One region of the Streptomyces sp. Inha503 genome, then DNA from elsewhere that is predicted to be linked to it. Evidence: riboswitches for the same ligand, from Rfam matches in the RefSeq annotation. Region 1 holds a riboswitch; each other region holds the start of a gene.
What was found. Region 1 has a riboswitch for cobalamin ahead of ACJX2R_RS15000 (cobalamin biosynthesis protein). Riboswitches for the same ligand answer to the same signal wherever they lie in the genome.
Positions count from the first base shown of each region.

Region 2: another riboswitch for cobalamin. It lies ahead of ACJX2R_RS09030 (ABC transporter substrate-binding protein); the one in region 1 lies ahead of ACJX2R_RS15000 (cobalamin biosynthesis protein).
Region 3: another riboswitch for cobalamin. It lies ahead of metE (5-methyltetrahydropteroyltriglutamate--homocysteine S-methyltransferase); the one in region 1 lies ahead of ACJX2R_RS15000 (cobalamin biosynthesis protein).
Region 4: another riboswitch for cobalamin. It lies ahead of ACJX2R_RS09265 (CbtB domain-containing protein); the one in region 1 lies ahead of ACJX2R_RS15000 (cobalamin biosynthesis protein).

Region 1 is NZ_CP178360.1:3,660,886-3,665,767, reverse strand. It holds gene ACJX2R_RS15005 (cobyric acid synthase) at 1-1,552, opposite strand, end outside; gene ACJX2R_RS15000 (cobalamin biosynthesis protein) at 1,549-2,532, opposite strand; cobalamin riboswitch at 2,698-2,852, opposite strand; gene ACJX2R_RS14995 (hypothetical protein) at 3,058-3,309, opposite strand; gene ACJX2R_RS14990 (inorganic phosphate transporter) at 3,323-4,579, opposite strand.
Region 2 is NZ_CP178360.1:2,201,145-2,206,026, reverse strand. It holds gene ACJX2R_RS09045 (hypothetical protein) at 1-92, opposite strand, end outside; gene ACJX2R_RS09040 (carboxymuconolactone decarboxylase family protein) at 618-1,091, shown strand; gene ACJX2R_RS09035 (RNA polymerase sigma-70 factor) at 1,135-2,058, shown strand; cobalamin riboswitch at 2,086-2,300, shown strand; gene ACJX2R_RS09030 (ABC transporter substrate-binding protein) at 2,355-3,401, shown strand; gene ACJX2R_RS09025 (FecCD family ABC transporter permease) at 3,458-4,471, shown strand; gene ACJX2R_RS09020 (ABC transporter ATP-binding protein) at 4,498-4,882, shown strand, end outside.
Region 3 is NZ_CP178360.1:2,151,873-2,156,754, reverse strand. It holds gene metE (5-methyltetrahydropteroyltriglutamate--homocysteine S-methyltransferase) at 1-2,225, opposite strand, end outside; cobalamin riboswitch at 2,392-2,614, opposite strand; gene ACJX2R_RS08785 (hypothetical protein) at 2,683-2,904, opposite strand; gene ACJX2R_RS08780 (hypothetical protein) at 3,178-3,837, opposite strand; gene ACJX2R_RS08775 (hypothetical protein) at 3,980-4,111, shown strand; gene ACJX2R_RS08770 (putative RNA methyltransferase) at 4,151-4,882, opposite strand, start outside.
Region 4 is NZ_CP178360.1:2,247,655-2,252,536, forward strand. It holds gene ACJX2R_RS09250 (FAD-dependent monooxygenase) at 1-1,479, opposite strand, end outside; gene ACJX2R_RS09255 (TetR/AcrR family transcriptional regulator) at 1,580-2,221, shown strand; gene ACJX2R_RS09260 (CbtA family protein) at 2,341-3,102, opposite strand; gene ACJX2R_RS09265 (CbtB domain-containing protein) at 3,124-3,345, opposite strand; cobalamin riboswitch at 3,385-3,535, opposite strand; gene ACJX2R_RS09270 (MurR/RpiR family transcriptional regulator) at 3,604-4,503, opposite strand; gene ACJX2R_RS09275 (polysaccharide deacetylase family protein) at 4,596-4,882, shown strand, end outside.

The DNA of each region.
Region 1 (4,882 bases):
CGCCCTCCTCGATGAGCCGCAGCAGCGCGTCCGTGTCGGCGTGCTCCTCGATCAGGTCGCCGAGGCGGTCGAGCTGCTCCTCGCGCAGCTCCCCGAAGCGGGTGTCAGGCGCGGGGACGAACGCCCGGCCCGCCGCGGCGGCCACCCGCCGCAGAAACGCCCGCCGGAAGCCGTCGCTCTCCAGCGAGCCGTGCCAGTGCGTGCCCCATACCGAGCCCACCCGGCAGCCGTCCAGGAAGGGCTCCTCGGCCCCGTCCAGCAGCTCGGCGACCCCGTGGTGGATCTCGTAGCCCTCCACGCGCTCGCCGAGCGCCTCGCCCACCGGCCGGGCCAGGGTCTTCTCGGCCGCGAACCGCACCCGCACCGGCAGCAGCCCGAGCCCGGCGACCGTCCCGGCCTTCGACTCGACCTCGTCCTCGATGCGCTCCCCGAGCGCCTGGAAGCCGCCGCAGACGCCCAGCACCGGACGGCCCTCGGCGGCCCGCCGGGCGATCGCGTCGGCCAGCCCGCGCTCACGCAGCCACTCCAGCGCCCTTACGGTGCCCCGGGTGCCCGGCAGCACCACCAGATCGGCGTCGGCCAGCTCCTCGGGCCGGTCCACGAACCGCACGATCACGCCCGGCTCCGCCGCCAGCGCGTCCACGTCCGTGAAGTTGGACATCAGAGGCACGGCGGCCACCGCTATCCGTAGGACATCCGCACCGTAAGGGGGCGCCACGACGCTCTCCCGCACCGCGCCGCGCAGCGACACCCGCAGCCCGTCCTCCTCGTCGATGCCCAGCCCGTGGGCGAACGGGAGCACCCCGACGGTCGGGCGCCCGGTGAGGTCGCGCAGCATCTCGAGACCGGGCTCCAGGAGGCTCACATCGCCGCGGAACTTGTTCACCAAGTAGGCGGCCACATGCCGTTGGTCCGCCGCCGACAGCAGCGCGGTCGTGCCGAAGAAGGACGCGAAGACGCCACCGCGGTCGATGTCCCCGACCACCACGACCGGAAGCCCGGCGGCGCGCGCCAGCCCCATGTTGACGATGTCGGTGCGGCGCAGATTGATCTCGGCGGGGCTGCCCGCGCCCTCGCAGATCACCGCGTCATGGGTGCTCCGCAGCTCCTCCAGGCATTCCGTGACGGTCCCCAGCAGCGCCTCACGCCCCGCAGAGAGCCTTTCGCCGGGCGAGGGGGCTCCGGGCCCGCCGAAGTACCCGCGCGCGCTCAGCTCGCCCACCGGCCTGCCCAGCAGCACCACTTGGCTGCTGCGGTCGCTGCCCGGCTTCAGCAGGACCGGGTTCATCAGCGCGCTCGGCTCGACGCGCGCGGCGGCGGCCTGCATGGCCTGGGCCCGCCCGATCTCCGCCCCCTCCCGGGTGACGAAGGAGTTGAGCGACATGTTCTGCGCCTTGAAGGGCGCCACGCTGACGCCCTTACGGGCGAGCCACCGGCAGATCCCGGCCGTCACCACGCTCTTGCCCGCGTCGGAGGTCGTGCCCGCGACCAGCAGCCCCCCACCGCGCGCCCCGGAACCGTCCGTGCCGCCCTTACCGCGTATCCCGCTCATCCGCCGCCCCTTCCCAAGGCCCCGGGCCGTCCCGTCAACGCCCGCAGCACCGGCCGGGCCGCCATGGACACCCCGAGCGCCAGGACGCCGGCGCGCCGCGACAGCCGTATCGCCCGCTCGATGTCGGCCGACTCCACCGGCCGCCCGCCGGAGTTGAGCACCGGCCGGTGCTCGACCCGGCCGCCGTACGCGAGGGTGCCGCCCAGCCGGACACCGAGCGCACCCGCGAAGGACGCCTCCACGGGGCCCGCGTTGGGGCTCGGATGGCGCCGGCCGTCCCGCCGCCAGGCGCGCCACGCACCGCGCGGATCGGGGCCCGCGAGCGTCGCCAGGGCCGCCGTAAGGCGCGCACCCGGCCAGCCGGCCACATCGTCCAGCCGGGCCGCCGCCCAGCCGAACCGCCGGTAGCGCGGCGACTTGTGGCCCACCATGGCGTCCAGGGTGTTGACCGCGCGGAAACCTATGAGCCCCGGCACACCGCCCACGGCGCCCCACACCAGCGCGCCCACGACCGCGTCGGAGGTGTTCTCGGCGACCGATTCGACGACCGCGCGGGCGATCTGCGGCCCGTCCAGCGCCTGCGGATCACGGCCGCACAGATGCGGCAGCCGCTCCCGGGCGACCTCGAGGTCGCCGACGGCCAGCGCCCTGCCGACGGCCCGTGCCTCACGGCCCAGGCTCGTGCCCCCCAGCACGGCCCAGGTGGCGGCGGCGGTCAGCGCGACCTCCGCGCCACGGCGGCCGTCAAGGCCTCGTACGGCGCGGGTCAGCAGCGCGGCACCGGCGGCCGCGCCGCCCGCGCACAACGCGGTGTGCAGGGCCCCGTAACCCCGGTGGTCGCGCCACAGCAGGCGCTCGGCGGCCGCGGCGGCGCGCCCGAACGCGGCCACCGGATGGCCGCGGCGCGGATCACCCGTGGCGAGGTCGCCGAGGAAGCCGAGGGCCGCACCGCACGCGAACGAGGCGTGGTCGGCACGCATCCGTCAGGCCGCCGTCACGCCTCGGCGCGGCGATGCGGGACCAGACGGGCCGGAGGGGCCGGAAGAGCCGAAGCGGGCAGGGAGGGCTGGCGGCGTGGCGATGCCGGGCATGGCGGTATGTCCTCACTCAGGGTCCGCGCCCTGGTTCGACGTGACCGGCGGTGAGAGTCTCCTGGCTCCCGGATCCGCGGCCCTCCCGGTCTTCCAGCCCCGCGTACGCGACGAACCGTACGGACGAGCCGTGACCCCAATACAGGCGATGGGAGGGCGCTCCCCGGTGACAGTGGCGGGACCGCGCCGGATTCTCACCGGCTTCCTCTCCTGCCGCCGTTTGGCTCGGGAAGTCCACCATGGGCCGCGAATGGCCGTCAACTCGCATATGACCCATGTCGCCCGAGTGTGCCGAGCCCCACAGACAACCGCCCCTCACGGAACGGCCGCCGGACGGTCGGCGCTGGTCAGCGCCGCCATCCGGCGGCCGGTGGGGCGTTCGGGGAAGCTGGGGCCTCAGACGACGATCAGATATCAGGCGACGATCAGGTAGATGCCGTACGCCACGACCGCGGCGCACACCGCGAAGCAGGCGTACGCGCCGGTGCGCGCGAGCGGGGAGGTGCCCACCGCGCCCCCGGGCACGGCGGCGGCCGTGCCGCCCTGCTCCGGTGCCGCCTTACGGGAGGTGCCGACGATGCCCAGGGTGAAGACGCCCACCATGGCGACCGTCACCGCGAGGCTGATGCCGAAGACCTGGCCGAGTGCCGCCCAGTCGATGCTCATGTTTCCTGGCTCCTTAGCGGGTGGTGCTGCTCGCGACGGCGGGGGTGGGGGTCTGCTCGGGCGTGCTCTCCGAGGTGCCGTCCTCGGGGGCGGCGCTCGACGCACCGGCGGGCGGCGGGGCCACGGACCGCAGGGCGGCCGTGACGGCGCCCACCGGCTCCTGGGTGCCGACCTCGTTGACGTTGGTGTGGTCCACGGGCTTGCGGCGCGACAGCATCCAGATCGCCCCGCAGGCCAGGACGGCGAGCACAGCCACCGCCGTGATTCCCGCGTTCCCCTGGTCGGCCAGGAGCGCGGCGGCCCCGGCCACCAGACCGGCGGCCGGCAGGGTCAGCACCCAGGCGACCACCATCCGGCCCGCGGTCGACCAGCGCACCACGGCGCCCTTACGGCCAACACCGGCGCCCATGACGGCGCCGGAGCAGACCTGGGTGGTGGACAGCGCGAAGCCGATGTGGGAGGAGGCGAGGATGACGGTGGCGGCGCCGGTCTGGGCGGCGAAGCCCTGTGGCGGCTGGATGTCGGTGATGCCCTTGCCCATGGTGCGGATGATGCGCCAGCCGCCCAGGTAGGTGCCGAGCGCGATGGCCAGGCCCGCCGAGACGATGACCCACAGCGGCGGGTCGGCGTCGGGCGACACCACGTTCCCGGTGACCAGCGCCAGGGTGATCACGCCCATCGTCTTCTGGGCGTCGTTGGTGCCGTGGGCCAGGGAGACCAGGGCGGCCGAGGCGATCTGCCCCGCGCGGTAGCCCTTCGCGGTGTCCTCGGGGGAGCGGTCGCGGCCGAGCCGGTAGGTGAGCCGGGTGGCGGCCAGCGTGGCGATGCCGGCCACGATCGGCGCGGCGACGGCGGGGATCAGGACCTTCATGACGATCGCGTCGCCGTTGACCCCGTCTAGGCCGACGGAGACCACGGTGGCGCCGATCAGACCGCCGAACAGGGCGTGCGAGGAGCTGGAGGGGAGTCCGGCGAGCCACGTCACCAGATTCCACAGGATCGCGCCGACGAGCCCCGCGAAGATCACTTCTGGCTGGATACCGGAGCCCTCGTCGATGATCCCGCCGGAGATGGTCTTGGCCACCTCCACGGACAGGAACGCGCCGACGAGATTGAGGACGGCCGACATCGCCACCGCCACCCTGGGCCCGAGCGCTCCCGTGGAGATGGTGGTGGCCATGGCGTTAGCCGTGTCGTGAAAGCCGTTCGTGAAGTCGAACACCAAGGCCGTGACGATCACGATCCCGATGAGAAGCGTGATGTGTTCCATACACCCGGTCAATCAGTTCGAAGGTCGTTAGTGGCACGGTGAACGTAAGGAAACAGGGTGAACGGGAGATGAACTGAGCAGGGCATCGCGGTGACATGGTTGCGGGATCGCTAAAGCCCAGTGAATTTCAGCCTACGTTCCCATGTCGTAGGGGAGTTGAGCCGCGATCGAGGGCCGCCGGAGCAGGCCCCGGGACCGGTCTCGCGGGCGTCCGTCGTCCCCCTGCGTTCACCCGCCCGGAGCCGGGTGCCCACGAGGCACGGTCGTAGTCGCCCGCCGTGCCCGTTCCGGTCCTGCCGCCGC
Region 2 (4,882 bases), 1.5 Mb from region 1:
GGGCCGAAGCCGGGCGCCCCGGCGAAGGCGGCGGTGTACGTCGCCGCCGTGAGGGCGTTGGGCGGGACGACCACATTGCTGAGGCTGGCCACGCCACTGGCGTTGGTGACCGCCGAGCCCAGTGGCAGCGGACCGGTGACGGCGTTGGCCGTGTCAGGGTGGTCGCGAGCGTCACGGACGGCGTGAGCACGGTCACCGTGTCATTGTTGTTGTTGGTCACCCACACCTGGCCACATAGGCGAACGAGCCGTTCGGCAGGACCGCCACGCCCCGGGGGAGCCGCCCGGGATGATTCCGGTGACGGTGGTCTGGGCGAAGGTGGTCGTGTCGTACACGAACACACTGCTCGTCGCGGGGTACGGAGCGCCCATCCGAGAGCGCTGCCGACCGTCGCGGTCGGCGGCGAACTCCCCCGAAAGGGATGGGCTGCCGATCCGGGTTCATCAACCCCAGTAACGCAAAACCGCAGGGCGGTGACAAGGAAAGCGGGAGAAGTCACCCGTTCGGCTCAGCGGGCCCGGTGACGGGGAGACGCAGGTCACATCCGTCCATGTCACAGGGGGCCGGGCTACCCCGTCTCAGGGGTGTAGCCACCGACAACCACGGAGGAGCACACCATGGACGCGCGACTGAACTACTCCGCCAGCCCGACCGCGGGCAAGGTCCTGGGGCCCGTCATGGCCGCGGGCAAGGCGGTCAAGGGCTCGCCGCTGCCGCCCGCCACACAGGAGCTGGTGGCGCTGCGCGTGAGCCAGATCAACGGCTGCGCCGTCTGCATCGACATGCACACCAAGGAGGCCGCCGCGGCCGGTGAGACCGCGGTGCGGCTCAACCTGGTGGCGGCGTGGCGGGAGGCCACCGTCTTCACCGACGCCGAGCGTGCCGCGCTGGAGCTGGCGGAAGAGGGGACCCGGGTCGCGGACGCGGCCGGTGGCGTCGGCGACGAGGTGTGGACGAACGCCGCCAAGCACTACGACGAGGAGCAGCTCACCGCGCTGGTGATACTGGTCTCGTTCATGAACATGGTGAACCGGCTGAACGTCATCACCCAGCAGCCGGCGGGCAACTACCAGGTCGGGCAGTTCCATTGATCGGTGTCGGACTGTCCGGCCGGTCGTCCAGGGGGGAATCGGCGTGAGCAAGGTCGAGGAGTTCGAGGAGCTGCGGCCACTGCTGTTCTCGATCGCCTACCGGATCCTGGGCAGTGTGAGCGAGGCCGAGGACGCGGTGCAGGACACCTGGCTGCGCTTCGACGGCTCGGCCACCCGGCCCACGTCCACCAAGGCGTATCTGTCCGCCACGGTGACCCGCGTCTCGATCGATGTGCTGCGCTCCGCGCGGGTGCGCCGGGAGGAGTACGTGGGCCCGTGGTTCCCCGAGCCGCTGCTCAGCGACCCGTACCAGGATCCGGCCCGGGCGGTGGAGCTGGCCGACTCGGTGTCGATGGCGGCGCTGCTGCTCCTGGAGCGGCTCAGCCCGCTGGAGCGGGCGGTGTTCGTACTGAGGGAGGTGTTCGCCTTCGGGTTCGACGAGATCGCCACGGCGGTGGGGCGGTCGGAGGCGGCGTGCCGGCAGCTGCTGGTGCGGGCGCGGCGCCACATGGAGGCCGGGCGGCCGCGGTTCGAAGCGGACCGCCAGGAGCGGCAGGAGCTGGCCACGCGGTTCTTCGAGGCGCTGAAGGACGGCGATGTGGGCGGGCTGCGGAAGCTGCTGGCCGCCGATGTGCAACTGGTCGGGGACGGTGGCGGCAAGGCGCCGCAGCTGGCCAGGGCCGTCATGGGCGCGGAGAACGTGGCGCGGCTGCTGGGCAACGTCTTCCCCTGGCTGCTGCGGATCGATGCGTCGATCGAGCCGCACGAGGTCAACGGCCAGCCCGGCGCGATCCTCCGCGACCGGGACGGCAAGGTGCTCCACACCCTGGTCCTCGATGTGCTCGACGGGCAGATCCAGACCATCCGCACGGTGGTCAACCCCGACAAGCTCGGCCACCTCGGGCCGGTCGGGGACGCCTGGGCCGTGGACCGCGAGGTGAGGCGGGCCCGTCGGCGCACGGACTGACCGTGGGATGTGGCCGCCCGGCGCGCTTGGTAGGCTCGGGGAGCCAGTCGTGCCACATCCGAGGCCAGGGAATCCGGTGCGAATCCGGAACTGACGCGCAGCGGTGAGGGGGACGGGCGGGGCATGTGACACCACTGGGAGGAGTCCGTGGCGGCCGTGGGGCCGGCGCGAACGAGCACCGGGAAGGGGCCCCGTCCGGACGAGCCCGAGTCCGAAGACCTGCTGGCACCTCCGCGCCCGGCGCGCGGAGGACGTCCGTAGGCCCAGGCTCCGCGTACGAGCCCCGACCACCGAGGCTGCCCGTGCTCCGCTCCGCCCGCCGTACCGCGGCGTTCCTGCTCGCCCCCGCTCTTCTGCTCACCGCGTGCGGTGGCTCCGGCCATGACGACGCGGACGCCGGAAGGCCCGCCGGTGCGGGCTATCCGCGCACGATCGACAACTGCGGCCACGAGGTCACCTTGAAGTCCGCCCCGAAGCGGGCCCTCTCGCTCAACCAGGGCACCACGGAGATCCTGCTCTCGCTCGGCCTCGCCGACCGCATGGCGGCCACCGCCACCTGGACCGACCCGGTGATGAAGGGCCTGGAGAAGGCCAACGCCACGGTGCCCCGGCTGGCCGACAACGCGCCGTCCTTCGAGAAGTCCCTGGACGCCGAACCCGACTTCGTCACCGCCTCGTTCGTCTCCACCCTCGGCAAGGGCGGCGTGGCCACCCGCGAGCAGTTCGAGAAGCTGGGCGTGCCCACCTATGTCTCGCCGTCCGACTGCGCGGCGGGCCGGGACACCGACAGCGGTGGCGACGGCTCCCGCGGCAAACCCCTCACGCTTGATGTGGTGTACGGCGAAATACGCGATCTCGCCCACGCCTTCGGTGTCGAGGAGCGCGGTGAGAGGCTCGTCGCGCGGCTGAAGGAGCGCGTCCGCAGGGCCACGGCGGGAGTGGACGCCTCCGGAGTCACCCTCATGTACTGGTTCGCCAACTCCCAGTCGCCCTACCTCGCCGGCTGCTGTGGCGCGCCGGGCGCCATCACCCGGGCCGTCGGGGCGGAGAACGCCTTCTCCGACACCCACGACGAGTGGCCGCAGATCAACTGGGAGACCGTGGCCGACCGCGACCCGGACGTCATCGTCCTCGGCGACCTCACGCGCAAGCAGCAGACCGCGGAGACCGCCAGGGCCAAGACGCGCTTCCTCGAGACCAACGCCGCCACCCGCAATCTCACCGCCGTGCGGAAGAAGCGGTACATCCTGCTGAGCGGGCAGGCCATGAACCCGTCCCTCCGTACGGTCGAAGGGGTGGAACAGGTCGCCGCCGGGCTGCGCGACTTCGGGCTCGCCAAGTGAGTACTCGGAATGTGAGCACCCGCCGCGCGAGTACTGGTCACCTGGGCATCCGCCGCGTGAGCGTCCGCCTCCTGCTGCTGATCGCGGGCGGGCCGGCCGCGCTGCTCGCGTCGGTCGCGTTCGCCGTGACCATCGGCCCGGCCGACATCTCCACCGCCGACGTATGGGCGGCGGTCACCGCCCATCTCGGCCTGGGGGAGAGCACCTTGCCGCCGCTTCGGGACGGCATCGTGTGGAACCTGCGCATGCCGCGCACACTGCTCGCCGCGGTGTGCGGGGCGGGACTGGCCCTCTGCGGGGCCGTGATGCAGTCCCTGCTGCGCAATCCACTGGCCGATCCCTTCGTGCTCGGGGTGTCCTCGGGCGCCTCCACGGGCGCCGTCACCGTGGTCGTGCTCGGCGTGGGCGGCGGGGCCGTGTCCCTGTCGGCGGGCGCGTTCACCGGTGCGTTGGTGTCGTTCGGGCTGGTGCTGGTGCTCAGCCACAGCCTCGGCGGCAGCACCGACCGCGTGGTGCTGTCCGGAGTGGCCGCCATGCAGCTGTTCTCCGCGCTGACCTCGTTCATCGTCCTCACCTCCGCGGACGCCGACACCACCCGGGCCGTGCTGTTCTGGCTCCTCGGCTCGCTCACCGGCGCCGGATGGGGCGATGTACTGCTGTGCACCGGCGTCCTGGCCGCCGTCCTCGTGGTCTGTCTCGGCTACGCCCGCACCCTGGACGCGTTCGCCTTCGGGGAGGAGGCCGCGGCGGCGCTCGGTGTCCGGGTGGCCCGTACCCGTCTCGTCCTGCTGTGCGCGACCGCGCTGCTCACCGCGACCCTGGTCAGCTCCGCCGGGGCCATCGGCTTCGTCGGCCTGGTCCTCCCGCATGCCACCCGCGCCCTCACCGGCTCCGGCCACGCCCGTCTGCTGCCGGTCACCGCACTGGCCGGGGCCATCTTCCTGGTGTGGGTGGACACCGCCGCCCGCACCGTCATCGACCCCCAGGAGGTCCCGGTGGGCGTGGTGACGTCCCTCATCGGCGTACCGGCCTTCGTCGCCGTGCTCTACCGCGGGCGGAGGAAGACATGACCGACCCCACCGCGGAAACCCCCGGCATGGAGTCCGCCGCCACTCCGGAAGCGGCGTCCGGGCTCCGCGCGGACCGGGTCAGCCGCCGCACCGACGGCCGGCTGATCGTCGACGGCGTCACCCTCACCCTGCGCCCCGGCGAGACGGTGGGCCTGCTCGGCCCCAACGGCTCCGGAAAGTCAACCCTGTTGCGGCTGCTCGCCGGGATCCTCGCCCCCTCCGCCGGAGCGGTCACCCTGGACGGCCGTGCCCTGCCACGGGCCGGCCGCCGTGCCACGGCCCGCCGTATCGCCACCGTCGAACAGCACGCCCACACCCAGACCGAACTGACCGTCCGCGAGGTGGTGGCCCTCGGCCGCATCCCGCACCGGCGCGCCTGGGCGTCGGCCTCCGCCGCGGACACCAGGGCCG
Region 3 (4,882 bases), 1.5 Mb from region 1:
CCGCAGTCGGGGTTGACCCACAGCCGCTCGGCGGGGATGGCCTTCAGGCCCGTCCGCAGCAGTTCGGCCGCCTCCTCGGCGCCGGGCACCCGCGGGGAGTGGATGTCGTACACCCCGGGCCCGGCCTCGCGCGGATAGCCGTGGGCGGCGAGCTCGCGGGCCACCCGCATATGGGAGCGGGCGGCCTCCAGGCTGATGACATCGGCGTCGAGGTCGTCGATCGCCTGGACGATGTCGCCGAACTCGGCGTAGCACATATGGGTGTGGATCTGGGTGCCGGGGCGTACGCCGCCGGTGGTGAGCCGGAAGGCCTCGGTCGCCCAGGCCAGATAGGCGGGCCGGTCGGCGGTGCGCAGGGGCAGGGTCTCGCGCAGCGCGGGCTCGTCCACCTGGATCACCGAGGTCCCGGCCGCCTCCAGGTCGTTCACCTCGTCGCGCAGGGCGAGGGCGACCTGGCGTGCGGTGTCACCGCGGGGCTGGTCGTCGCGGACGAAGGACCAGGCGAGCATCGTCACCGGGCCGGTGAGCATGCCCTTGACCGGACGGTCGGTGAGGGACTGGGCGTACGCCGTCCAGCGCACCGTCATCGGCTCGGGGCGCGAGATGTCACCGGCCAGGATCGGCGGGCGGACATAACGGGTGCCGTAGGACTGGACCCAGCCGTGCTGGGTGGCCAGATAGCCGGTGAGCTGCTCGGCGAAGTACTGGACCATGTCGTTGCGCTCGGCCTCGCCGTGCACCAGCACATCCAGGCCGGTCCTCTCCTGGAAGGAGATCACCTCCTGGATCTCGGCCCTGATGCGCTCCTCGTACCCGGCCGTGTCGATCCGGCCCGCGCGCAGGTCGGCGCGGGCGGTGCGCAGTTCGCCGGTCTGCGGGAAGGAGCCGATGGTGGTGGTCGGCAGCAGCGGCAGCCGGAGGTGGGCGCGCTGGGCCGCGGCGCGCTCGGCGTACGGCTGGGAGCGCCGGGCGTCGGCCCGGGTGACCGCGGCGGACCGGGCGCGGACGGCCGGGTCGCGGGTGATGGGGGAGCCCGCGCGGGAGGCGAGGTCGGCGCGGTTCGCGGCCAGTTCGGCGCTGATCGCGCCGGTGCCGTGGGCCAGGCCCTTGGCGAGGGTGACGATCTCCGCGGTCTTCTGCCGGGCGAAGGCCAGCCAGCGCAGGATCTGCGGTTCGACGTCCCGCTCGGCCGCCGTGTCGAGGGGGACGTGGAGCAGCGAGCAGGAGGCGGCCACATCGACCCGATCCGCCAGACCCAGCAGGGTGCCGAGCGTGGCCAGGGACTTCTCCAGGTCGTTGACCCAGATGTTGCGACCGTTGACGACACCGGCGACCAGCCGCTTGCGGGGCAGCCCGCCGACGGCGGCCAGCGCGTCCAGATGCGCCGCGGCGGCCTCCGTGAAGTCCAGGGCCAGCCCCTCGACCGGGGCCTTGGCCAGCACCGGCAGCGCCTCGCCGAGATGGCCGAAGTACGAGGCGACCAGCAGCTTCGGGCGGTCGGTGAGGGCGCCGAGGTCGCGGTAGGCGCGGCCGACCGCGTGTCGTTCGGCGGGGGTGCGGTCCTGGACCAGGGCCGGCTCATCGAGCTGCACCCACTCGGCACCGGCCGCCCGCAGGTCGGCCATGACCTCGGCGTACACCGGAAGCAGCCGGTCCAGGAGAGTGAGCGGCTCGAAGCCGGCGGGTGCGCCGGGCGCGGGCCTGGCGAGGAGGAGGTAGGTGACGGGGCCGACGAGGACCGGCCGCGCGGTCAGCCCGAGGGCGATGGCCTCCCTGAGCTCCGCGACCTGTTTGGCGGAGTCGGCCGCGAACACCGTGTCCGGACCCAGCTCCGGGACCAGATAGTGGTAGTTGGTGTCGAACCACTTGGTCATCTCCAGCGGCGCCACGTCCTGTGTGCCCCGGGCCATCGCGAAGTACCCGTCGAGCGGGTCGGCGGCGACGGCGTCCCGGTGGCGGTCGGGGATGGCGCCGACCATGACGGTGGTGTCCAGCACGTGGTCGTAGTACGAGAAGTCGCCCGTGGGGACTTCGTCGATGCCCGCCCCGGCCAGTCGCCGCCAGTTGGCGCGGCGCAGCTCGGCGGCGGTGGCGCTCAGCGCGTCGGCGGTGACGCGGCCCTTCCAGTAGCCCTCGATCGCCTTCTTCAGTTCCCGGTTCGGGCCCTGGCGGGGGTAGCCGTAAACGGTGGCCCGTGCCGCCCCGGCCGCGGACTTGGTGGTCACGGAGATCTCCTTCGCGAGATGAATCCCTGAGGTCCCGGCGACGGGAGGAGAGCGCGAAGGGTGACGGACCGGATGCCACGACCTCGCGCGGCAGGCGCGCGGTCGTCCACCTGGTACCTGTTCGCCGACCCGCCCTCGAGGTCACCGGGATGTCCGCGCACGGGTGGTCCGTACGCGGGCAGATGGCAGGTCTTCGGACTCACGGGCGCGTCCTCCTCAGGAGGACACCTACTGGCCGTCGCTTCCCAGGCCCATCTCACCGGACCCAGTGCGTATGACGGCGGTCGTTCCCGCTCACCGCTGCGGGGCAGTCCCGGATTCCCACCGGGTTCCCTCTTGCGACGCCTCCCGCCTGGCGGACGGGGCGAACCAGCTGCGCCGGCCAGCCTACGGCATGGGAAACCCCCGGCCGCGTCGGCCGGGGGTTCCGCTCCTCATGGCCTCGTGGAGCAGGGGATCAGCACGCTCCGGAGTCCGACTCGCCCACCAGATTGACCGGGACGGTGACGAAGGAGAACTGGTTGCTGGCGCATACGCCGGGGAAGGTCGTGCTGCTGGTGTTGTTGACGGTGACATCGGGGTCGTCCTCCGCGACGGCACCGGTCGCGCCGACCGCGAGGGACGCGGCGGTGAGAGCGAGCGAAGAGAGGGCGGTCAGGGCGGCGGTCCGCATACGCATGGGAACTCCTTGCTGGGGATGAGCGGCCGGGCTGGGGATGAGCGGCCGGAAATGACCGGCTTCGCATGCATGGTGCCCCTTTGCCGGGCCGATCGCGGCCCAACGTCCCCCCAATGGGGTAACAGTCATCCGCTGTTGCTGTTCGCGGAAGCGCCGGGGGCGAGCCGGAGCAGCGCGGGCGCGCCTGTGCGGACGCCACATAGCCGGGTGGCCGGGGCCGCCCCTCCTCCGTGTGGGGCAACGCGCCGCTCGTCCCTCGCCGGGGAAACGGGATCAGCCCACCCCGCCGTCGAGCAGCCAGTTGTAGCGCAGCCGCAGCGCCCGCTCCGTGCTGGCCGCCACGGTGACGAGTCCGACCACGGTGTTGCTCCATGCCGATAGCTGGATGGGCGACGTGAAGGTCCCGACGTACTGGGCGAAGCCGTCCGGATCCCGGGTGATCTGTTCGGCGAGCTGAAGGACCAGCAGGACCACACCGACCACCAGCACGATCACCGAGAGGAAACCGATGCAGCGGCTCAGCGCGGGGTGCGACCGGTCAAAGCGCGCGCGGCGCCCCTCGGCGGAGGCGGGGTCCGGGATGAGCTGGAACTCGGCTCCCTCGGCGGTGACGTAGTGGCAGCGCTTGAGCCCGAAGCCGCTCGCCCTCACTTCGACGGTGCCGCCCTGGACGGGGAAGACGGCAGGCACTGTGGACTCGGCGTGATGCCTGCCATCGAGGAACAGGTGGGCTATGACCTTGCCGGACGAAGACGAGTGCTTCTGATGCCTGACGTCGACGGAGTAGACCGTCTGCCGGCCGTCGTCGTTCATCAGCCGAAGATGGAACAGTGCGCGGGTAAGCGACTGCCACCAGCGGAAACGCTTCAGGGCTCGCCCGTCCCCGGGTTTGACCCGCTGCACGGCCCGACGATGCCGCCACTCCTTGAACATGCCTCTGCTCCTGTTGCTTGCTCGGCCTCGCCGCGCAGACGGTGTTCGACTGTCCCGGCACGGACACGAGTCTGTCCGTGCGGCCCGGCAGGCACATCAGCCCGGCGGCTCGCATCACCTTCGACCGAAGGCGGGGCGGTGAATGCGACCCTGGTCGGGGACACCTCAGCCGCGCGGGCCCCAGCTCGTCCTGCCCCAGGACCGCTGCGGCGCCCGGTACGTCAGCGGTATCGAGGCGATCCGGGTGGACGGCGGACACACCGTCTGGACGTGATGGCCCCTGGCGGAGCCCGGTGGCGGCCGGGGTCCGGTGTCAGACCAGCGGGCGGTACGCGGTGAGCGTGACGGAGAGCGTCACATCGCAGGGCTCGGGCAGCCGCGCGATGCGCTCCTCGAGTTGCTCGCTCCGCTGATGCCATGCGTTGGGGCCCATCCCCACCAGCTGCGGCAGCGCCTTGTGGTCCAGTGCCATGGTGCTCCGCGACCGCTCCCGGGCCACCTCGGTGAAGTGCGCCGAGAGCCGGTCCGCCAGGCGCTCGTCCTTCTGCTCGCCCACCCGCAGCAGCCCCAGCGCCGCCACCAGTTCCCGTAGATGATCCGGCCGGGGTGTGACCACCAGCAGCACACCCTCGGGACGCAGAATCCGCCGCAGTTCGGCCGGATCGCGCGGTGCGAAGACATTGAGGATCACCGACGCGGCCCCGTCGGCGAGCGGCAGCCCGTCCCAGGCGTCGGCCACCACCGCGCTGATCCGGGGATGGGCCCGCGCGGCCCGGCGGGCGGCGAACTTGGAGATGTCGAGCAGGATTCCCTCGAAGTCCGGGAACTCCGACATCACCCGGGCAAGGTGATAGCCCGTGCCGCCGCCGATGTCCACGACACAGCCGAGGTCCCCGCCCGTGGCCTCGGGCGCCGTCTCGCGTGCCAGCGCGGCCAGCGCCCCGGCGATCGGTACGTAGTGGCCGGCGGCCAGGAAGTCCGCGCGGGCCGCCACCATGGCGGCGGTGTCCGCGCTGAACTTGGCGGCGCCGCGCAGCAGATTGAC
Region 4 (4,882 bases), 1.4 Mb from region 1:
CAGCCCGCCCTCGATCGTGGCGAGCAGGGTCTCGTCACAGGCGGCCGAGGTGTCCGCCGCCCAGCACACATAGCCGTCGGGGCGGATGAGCAGGGCGGCGGCGCCCAGGTCGTCGGCGCAGGTGGCCCGGACGAGGTCGACGCCTGGCGGGAGCGGGAGGCCGTCCGGGACGGCTCCGGCCAGATCGAGCAGAACGGCGTGGCCCGAGCCGAACAGCGCCGACAGCCGGGTGGCACCGGCCTCGGTGACCAGGTCGGCGTCCGGCATCCGCTGCCCGGTGAGGGGGTGTTCGCCGGGCAGTTCGTAGCGCAGCGAGAGCCCGGACATCAGCCCCGCGAGGTGGCGGTTGGCATCGGGCAGGCGCAGCAGGTCGATGAAGATGTCACGCAGGGCGGCCACGTCCTCGCTCGGGTTCGGGTCCGCCAGGACGCGCTGTGCCGAAGTGTGGTGCAGGACCCGGGCCGCGGCCGGGTGCCGTTCGGCGTGGTAGCTGTCCAGGAGGCCGCTCGGCGCCCGGTCCTGGATGACCGCGGCCAGTTTCCAGCCGAGGTTGAACGCGTCCTGCATACCGAGGTTGAGCCCCTGGCCGCCCATCGGCGAATGGATATGGGCGGCGTCGCCCGCGAACAGCACACGGCCCACGCGGTACCGCTCCAGCTGTCGCGTGGCGTCGCTGAAGCGCGAGGAGTTGTCCACGGCCCCGAGGGTGGTCTCCTCGCCGTACACCTCCCGCAGCGCGGTGGCGATCTCCTCATGGGTGACGGGGGTGTCGCGGGCGGTGTCCGCCTGGTCCGCGCGCCCGAAGGTGAAGCGGTAGAGGTCACCGCCGACCGGGACCAGCATGGCCCAGTAGCCGCCCGCCTGACGGGTCATGGTGCTGATGTGTCCCATCTGCTTCGGCACCAGCGAGGACACCGCGGTCAGCCGGATGTCGGTCAGCACCGCCTGATGGGTCCCGGCCCGCCCGGGAAACGGCAGCTCCAGCAGTTTGCGCACCGTGCTGTGGCCGCCGTCGCACGCCACCAGATAGCGCGCCCGCACCCGTAGGCCGTCCGCCGTCACGACCACGCCGTCCTCGTCCGACTCGACCTCCGAGACGGCGGTGGAGCGCACAACCCGCGCGCCCGCGGCGAGCGCCCGCTCCTCCAGCACCTCCTCGATCTTCCACTGGGGGATGCCGATCGGGCAGTTGTGCCTGGTCCGCCAGGGGGTGCAGTCCAAGGACACGGGCAGCATCGCGAAGTGCCCGCCCACCGGGTCGCGCGGGGTGGCCCGCCGCAGCATCGGCTCCAGCAGCCCGCGCGATTCCAGCAGTTCGGCCGTACGGGGCTGGATCGCGCCGCCCTTCACCTGCTCGATGCGCTGGTCCAGCTTCTCCAGCACCAGGGTCTCGACCCCGGCCAGCGCCAGCTCGTACGCCAGCATCAGCCCTGTCGGGCCTGCGCCCGCGATGACGACTTCGGTCGTGCTCTCCGTCATCTCCATCGTCCCCGCCCTCTCCTCGATTTCTCGCCTCGGACTATATGTATACCAGGTGCAGAAATCCCCTGGGGGCAAGTGCTCTGCTACGGTGGTCGTCGTGGACGGCAAGCCAGGGCTACGGGAGCGGAAGAAGCAGCGGACCCACACGGCGATCTCCGAGGCGGCGATCACGCTCTTCCTCGAACACGGCTTCAACCAGGTCTCGGTGGCCCAGGTGGCCGAGGCGGCCGAGGTGTCCAAGCGCACGCTCTTCGCCTACTTCCCGGCGAAGGAAGACCTCGTGGTGCACCGTCTCGCCGACCACGAGACCGAGAGCGCCCGCGTCGTACGGGCCCGCCCGCCCCGTACCACCCCGCTGACCGCACTGCGCGAGCACTTCCTCAAGGGCCTGCGCGAACGGGACCCGATCACCGGGCTCAACGACCATCCCCAGATCCTCAAGCTCACCCGGATGATCCTCGACACACCCTCGCTGGTGGCCCGGATGGAGCGGTTCAAGGCGGGTGCCGAACGCGCGCTCACGGAGGCGCTGCGGGAGACGGCGGACACCCCGGAGCTCACCGCGCGGCTGGCCGCCGTCCAAATCGTCGCGGTCCAGTGGTCACTGGCACAGGACAACACCGCACGCGTGACGTACGGGGAGCCGGCCGACGAGCGGTACGCGGGTGCGGTGGCCGACGCGGAGCACGCGTTCGCGCTGCTGGCGAACGGACTGCGGCACCTGCCCCCGCGGAAGTGACTCCAGGCCGCCCCGCAGGGGTGCCTCCGGGACGCCAGGCCGTTAGGCCGCCAAGTGCCCGCACAACGCGAGAGGGCCCCGGATTTCTCCGCGGGCCCTCATGCGTCTCGGTGTGGTGGTCAGTTCGGGGCGGCCGCCATCGCCCGGCTCTCCTCGGCCTTCGCGGGCTTGGGGTTCAGCATCCGCTCGGCGAGTTCGCCGAAGAGGAGGCCGAAGCCACCCCACAGGATCAGCTGCATGGCGAGGGCGGACAGCCGGAACCGCCACAGGACGGTGGCCGGGAAGTCCGCCGGGACCTCGTTGACGACGGGCAGGAAGGCGAACGCAAGCCCGATGACGACGGCGAAGGCGGCCACCGCGGCGACGGTGGCGTACCAGGCGCCCAGCTTCGGGGCGAGCCGCTTGCCGAGAATGGTGGCGGCGATCGCCAGGAGCACGCTGAGCACCATCATCAGGAAGTACAGCGTCGTCCGCTTGCCGATGGTGTCGCCGTTGCCGACGGCGGGCGGGTTGGCCGGGTACTTCAGGAACGGCACGACATAGACCGCGAGCAGCGCGCAGCCGGACAGCAGCAGCGCGGTGGCCCGCGGGCTGAAGCGGCCGACGCGGCCGAGGGCGACGCAGTAGGCGAGGGCGGCGATGCCGCCGAACGCGATCCCGTAGATGAGCACACCGGTGGCCAGGCCCGCGGTGGACTGAAGACTACGGGAGACGATCTCGACCTCGTGCTCATGCGCGGGGGCGTGGGCCTCCTCGAAGCCGATCGCGCGGTCGACGTTCGGCTCACCGAGGAAATAGGCGGCGATCAGGGCGAGCACACCGGCACCAAGACCGGCGAGCATGCCCCGCACCAGCAGGTTTCTTACCGTTGCGGAGTTCATGGGGGTGCGGCGTCCCTCGCCTCAGTGGCAGGGGAAGCCGAGCAGATGGCGGGCGTCGTGCACCCACTCGTGGACACCCGAGCCGGAGACGACCGCGGTGGCGCCCTGCTCGGCGCCGACGAAGTACAGCAGGACCAGCATCAGGATGCCGAAGAAGACGGCCCAGGGAGCTATCGCCTTCAGCGGCAGTGTGGCGGGGAGGGCGGGGGTGGTGGCTGTCGGCTGCGCGACATGCTGCGCCATGACAGTGGCCTCCTAAGGGAGTTCGCGTCCCATCTCGGTGGTGCACAAGACGATGGCTGCGGGTCTGACTCACGGACGTCCCCTTCGGATACGTCTCGTTCACAGTGGCGCGACCGTGCCGGACTCCCACCGGCTTCCGTCAGACCATCGTCGATATCGCACCGACGGTACCGCGTGTCGGATGCCTGGCCAAGACCGGCCACCTGGTGAGACGCCTCTCTCGTACCGGGCGGACGGCCCCGGAGGGACGCACCCGCATCACTCGTCGCGGCCGTAACGGGGGCTGTTGGGCGGCAGGAAGTGACCGCGGAGGCGGGTCAGGAGTTCCGAGGTCTCCAGCGCGCGCTCGCCCAACTGGGAGGCCACGGCCAGGGCCAGGGCGTCGACCACGGCCAGCGAGCCGAGCGTCTCGCGGGTGGCCCCGGAGGCGGAGAGGGTGGCGAGGAGGGTGACGGCCACGCGGTCGCCGAGGGCCGGGCCGAGGGCGTCGGTGATCAGGACGACCGGGGTGCCCACCTCCTCGGCATGGTCGATGATGACCTCGATCTCCGTGAAGAGCCGGGCCGGGGCGAAGACCACCACGACGTCGTCCGCCGAGAGCGGCACCAGCGCGTCCGGCAATCTGAAGCCCATGTCCGCAGTGTGACGGGCCTTGAGCCCCAGCCGGTTGAGCCTCAGCGCGAGGTACTCGGCGATGATGCCGGACGGGCCGGCGCCGAAGGCCATGACCTCCTTGGCGGGCAGCAGCCGCTCCACGGCCGCGGCGAAGGCGTCGGCGCGCAGACCGCGCCGGGTCTCGTGGATGACCTCGGCGGCGTCCTCGAAAACCCGGTCCAGCAGTTCCTCGGTGGATCCGGCCATGTGCTCGACGCGGCTGCGCAACCGCGCGGAGGGCCGCATCAAGGTGGCGAGTGACCGGGCCACGGCGTGCTTGAGACCGGTGAAGCCGCTGTAGCCGAGGGCCTTGGCGGTGCGGACCACCGTGGCGTCGCTGGTGCCGGTGAGCGCGCCGAGCTCGCTGGCGGAGGAGAAGCCCACCTCCTGCGGATGCTCTCTGAGGAACGCCGCCACCTTCTGCTCGGCGGGAGCGAGCCGCGGCCAGGCGGCCGCCACCCGCTGCTGGAGCGGCGCACCCTCCGGGATCTCCGCCATGTCCATGGGCTGCCCTCTCTTGACGCGCGTCCGTAGCGCATCCTACTTTCCTCGCGTCGCATTCACGACAAGTTCGTAGCAGATACTACGGAGCCTCCATGACCACTTCCGCCACCCCGACGCCCGGCTACCGGCCCCGGCCGGGGGCGGTCGACCGCCCGCGGTGGCCGGGCGGCGCCCGCTGCGCCGTGATGCTGAGCTTCGACGTGGACGGCCCGGCGCTGCTGGCCAACCTCGGCCACGCCCCCGACATCTGGCGCTCCCCACGGCTGTTCTCGCTCGGCGCCTACGGTCCGCACCGGGGCACCCCCCGGATCCTGGACCTGCTGGAGGACTTCCGGATCCCCGCCACCTTCTTCGTCCCCGGCTGGACCGGCGAGAGCTG